DNA from 2 places in the Pseudomonas sp. GW823-FHT02F05 genome. Region 2 is predicted to be linked to the other one. Evidence: predicted binding sites of a transcription regulator. Region 2 holds the regulator's gene; the other holds the start of a gene.
What was found. The regulator FliA, encoded in region 2, starts transcription of late flagellar genes. The targets are predictions, from matches to a motif close to CTAAAGTTTNNNNNNNNNNNGCCGNTAA.
Positions count from the first base shown of each region.

Region 1: the regulator FliA is predicted to act here: its motif matches at 1,416-1,443, upstream of AC1RAC_RS24090 (methyl-accepting chemotaxis protein).

Region 1 is NZ_JBXAJM010000024.1:21,458-23,658, reverse strand. Features, by position in the region: gene AC1RAC_RS24100 (DMT family transporter) at 1-43, opposite strand, end outside; gene AC1RAC_RS24095 (CPBP family intramembrane glutamic endopeptidase) at 465-1,256, shown strand; gene AC1RAC_RS24090 (methyl-accepting chemotaxis protein) at 1,473-2,201, shown strand, end outside.
Region 2 is NZ_JBXAJM010000022.1:25,122-27,322, reverse strand. Features, by position in the region: gene fleN (flagellar synthesis regulator FleN) at 1-369, shown strand, start outside; gene fliA (RNA polymerase sigma factor FliA) at 366-1,106, shown strand; gene AC1RAC_RS23225 (chemotaxis response regulator CheY) at 1,274-1,648, shown strand; gene AC1RAC_RS23220 (protein phosphatase CheZ) at 1,667-2,201, shown strand, end outside.

The DNA.
Region 1 (2,201 bases), on a different contig from region 2:
TCGAGGCCGCCGCGGCCACGGATTGTTTCGAAAGCACAGACATGGTTACCACCTGTTATCAGGCAAAAAAGCCGACTCAGTAAAAAACTGAATTTCAGTAGGTTTTTTCAGGCAGGCACGGGCAACAGCGAATCGCTGATCAGCCCGAAATGCCAACACCCGGCGGTGATACGACTGCGTACACCGGCGTGCTACTGACAGGTGGGGGGTAATGACTGATCTGCGCAGGCTGCTTGCCACGGCACCGCACGACCACGGCGTTGACCGCTGAATCGACTACCGCTATGCGCTGGGAAGCTGGCATGTGCTGATCTTTTTGAAGGGATATAAAGACGCGACGACTATAACCAGCCGCAAACATACTTTGCAATCCTTTCCCCCTTGCCTTGTACATGGAGGCGTTTTCATGCCCTGGAACCTGGCCACTCGCTATAATGCCGCCCGGATTTTTCGAAGGATTTCACATGATTGCTTTGCCCTGGCTGTACCTCACCCTACTTTCCATTGGCTATGTCGTGGCTTTGATCTACGGCCAACTGGGCGTACTGGCGGCGGTCTCCATCGCACTGCTGCTGGTGGCCGGGTACGCCGTGCGCCAGCAACGCAACCCTTGGGCACGCTACTTGGGCCAAGGCTTGTTTATCGTACTGGCCCTGGGCCTGGTGATGCACTGGCTGCCGGGTTTCTATAACGGCCGCGGTATTGCGCCCCAGCGTTTAACTCCGGACTCAGTGCCCTTCTCGATGTACCTGAACCAGGACAAGCCCCTGGTAGGCTTCTGGCTGTTGCTGGCCTGCCCGTGGATTGTGGCGCGACGCTCATTGCGCCTGTCGATCTGCGTCACCGCCCTGGCACTGACCCTGACCGCCATCGTCGCACTGGGTGGTGCCGCACTGATGGGAATGATCAGTTGGGCGCCGAAATGGCCGGACCAGGCATGGCTGTGGGTACTCAATAACCTGCTGCTGGTGACGCTGGTGGAAGAAGCGCTGTTTCGTGGCTATGTTCAGGGCGGCCTGAGCCAACGTTTCAAACACTTGCCCTACGGCGAGAACCTTGCGCTGCTGCTGGCTTCGCTGTTATTCGGCCTGATGCATTTCGGTGCGGGTTGGCAATGGGTGACGCTGGCCAGTATTGCCGGGGTCGGTTACGGCCTGGCGTATCGCTTTGGCGGGCTCGGCGCAGCGATTGCCACGCATTTTGGCTTGAATCTGCTGCACTTCGGCTTGTTCACCTACCCAATGCTGGCCAGCTAAGCCTGCCCGACTGTAAGAACGAGCTGTTGTGGCGACGGAGCTTGCTCCCGCTCCGGTGCGTAGCGCCCGCAAGTTGTTTGGGGCCGCTTCGCAGCCCAGCGGGAGCAAGCTCCCTCGCCACAGTCGGCACTCTGCTCCCAGGATTGTTGCAAAAATAAGTTAAATAAATGCCCAGCATGGCCGATAACCCCTGAAAGCCTTGCGGATTGAACAATCATGCGTAATAACCAACCCGTTACCCAGCGCGAACGTACCTTCCCTGCTCAGCAACGGTTGATCTCCACCACAGATGCCAAGGGTGTCATTACCTACTGCAACGACGCGTTTGTCGAAATCAGTGGGTTCACCCGCGACGAACTGGTCCGTGCTCCGCACAACCTGGTGCGTCACCCGGATGTGCCCTCGGCGGTGTTCGCACACATGTGGTCCACGCTCAAACAAGGCTTGCCATGGATGGGCATTGTCAAGAATCGCTGCAAGACCGGCGACCACTACTGGGTTAACGCCTATGTAACACCGGTATTCGACGGTAACCAGGTGATCGGCTACGAATCGGTGCGCATCAAGCCCACCGCCGAGCAGATCCGCCGGGCCGAGGCGCTTTATCAACGCATCAACCAGGGCAAGTCGGCGATTCCCCAGCGCGACAAATGGCTGCCGGTGCTGCAGGACTGGCTGCCGTTTATCCTGGTCAGCCAACTGAGCTTCATGATCGGCGCCACCCTCACCTCCCAGTGGGGCTTTGCCTTGGCGGCAGCGTTGTCGGTGCCGTTGGGCCTGCTGGGGCTGAGCTGGCAACAGCGCGGCCTCAAGCGCTTGCTGCGCCTGGCCGAACAGACCACGTCCGACCCGCTGATTGCGCAGATGTACACCGACAGCCGTGGCGCCCAGGCCCGACTGGAAATGTCGATCCTCAGCCAGGAAGCGCGTCTGAAGACCTGCCTG
Region 2 (2,201 bases):
GACGCCTATGCGCTGATCAAACTGCTTAACCGTGACTACGGCATGAACCGCTTTCGCGTGTTGGCCAACATGGCCCAGAGCCCGCAGGAAGGGCGCAACCTGTTTGCCAAGTTGACCAAGGTCACGGATCGCTTCCTCGATGTGGCTTTACAATACGTCGGCGCAGTTCCCTATGACGAGTGTGTGCGCAAGGCCGTGCAAAAGCAGCGTGCGGTCTACGAAGCGTTCCCTCGTTCCAAGTGCGCACTGGCGTTCAAGGCCATTGCCCAGAAGGTCGATACCTGGCCGTTGCCCGCCAACCCGCGGGGGCATCTGGAGTTTTTCGTCGAGCGTTTGGTGCATCAGACGAGCGCAGGACCGGTGCTATGACATCCAGCGGCTACAACCTTTACAAAAAGTCGGCACGTGACAGCCAGGGCGAATTGATCGAGCGCTATGCGCCGTTGGTCAAGCGCATTGCCTATCACCTGTTGGCGCGCTTGCCCGCGAGTGTGCAGGTCGAAGACTTGATCCAGGCCGGCATGATCGGCCTGCTTGAAGTCTCCACCAAGTACGACGCCAGCAAGGGTGCCAGTTTCGAAACGTATGCGGGTATCCGTATCCGTGGCGCGATGCTCGATGAAGTGCGTAAAGGCGATTGGGCGCCGCGTTCGGTACACCGCAATACGCGCATGGTCAGCGATGCAATTCGTGCAATTGAAGCAAAAACCGGCCGTGACGCTAAAGATCATGAAGTTGCGGCCGAACTCCAATTGAGTCTCGACGATTACTACGGGATTTTGAACGATACCTTGGGCAGCCGCCTGTTCAGTTTCGACGACCTTTTACAGGACGGCGAGCACGAAGGGCTGCACGAGGACGGCGCGAGCGCGCATACGGAGCCGTCGCGCGACCTGGAAGATGAACGTTTCCAGGGCGCGTTGGCCGATGCAATCGCCAATTTGCCAGAGCGTGAGCGGCTGGTGCTGGCGCTGTACTACGACGAAGAGCTGAACCTCAAGGAAATCGGTGAGGTCCTGGGGGTCAGCGAATCGCGTGTCAGCCAGTTGCATAGCCAGTGCGCAGCCCGCTTGCGGGGCCGATTGGCCGAGTGGCGCGCGCGCTGACAGGCAGTGTGGGGGCACTGCAGACGCTGCCGTGAGATCGCAAGGTTTCGCGGCTGTGTGCCGTGGTGCCCTGGGCAGTCCTTTTTGTGTAACGCCTGTTGATTGAAATGGCGCGTCCAGGTGCTGGGCGCGTTTAAGACTGCTTGGAGGTCGAATTGGACAAGAACATGAAAATCCTCATCGTTGATGACTTCTCAACGATGCGGCGGATCATAAAAAACCTGTTGCGTGACCTTGGGTTCACCAACACGGTCGAGGCGGATGACGGCCTGACGGCCATTCCGATCCTCAACAGCGGGAGCATCGACTTTCTGGTGACCGACTGGAACATGCCGGGCATGACCGGTATCGACCTGCTGCGCCATGTGCGCGCCGATGAAAAACTGCGCAGCCTGCCTGTGCTGATGGTGACCGCCGAAGCCAAGCGCGAACAGATCATCGAAGCCGCCCAAGCCGGGGTCAACGGTTACGTGGTCAAGCCATTCACGGCACTGGCCTTGAAAGAGAAGATCGAGAAAATCTTCGAACGCATCCACGGCTAATGCCATCGCGGGGGAGCTATGGAGCATAACGAAACGTCACAGGGCGACTTTGAGTCGACCCTGAAAAAACATGCTCACCAGTTGGTCGACAGCCTGGAAAAAGGCCAGTTCGCCGATGCGGTGCAGTTGATCCATGAGCTTAACCAGACCCGTGACCGCGGCCTGTACCAGGAAGTGGGCAAGCTCACACGCGAGCTGCACAGCGCAATCGTCAATTTCCAGATTGACCCGCGCATGCCCCAGGCCGAAGAAATTTCCCAGATCACTGATGCCACTGAACGTCTGTCCTATGTGGTCAGGCTGACTGAGGCAGCGGCCAACCGCACCATGGACCTGGTGGAAAACGCCACGCCCCTGGTCAACGGCATGGCCACCGAAGCCCAGGCCTTGAGCCAGGACTGGGGCCGCTTCATGCGCCGCGAAGTGGGCGCTGAAGAGTTTCGTGAATTGGCGCGTCGCGTCGACGGGTTCCTGTCGCGCAGCGAACAGGAAAACCGCACGGTGGCCAGCAACCTCAACGACATCCTGCTGGCCCAGGATTACCAGGACCTCA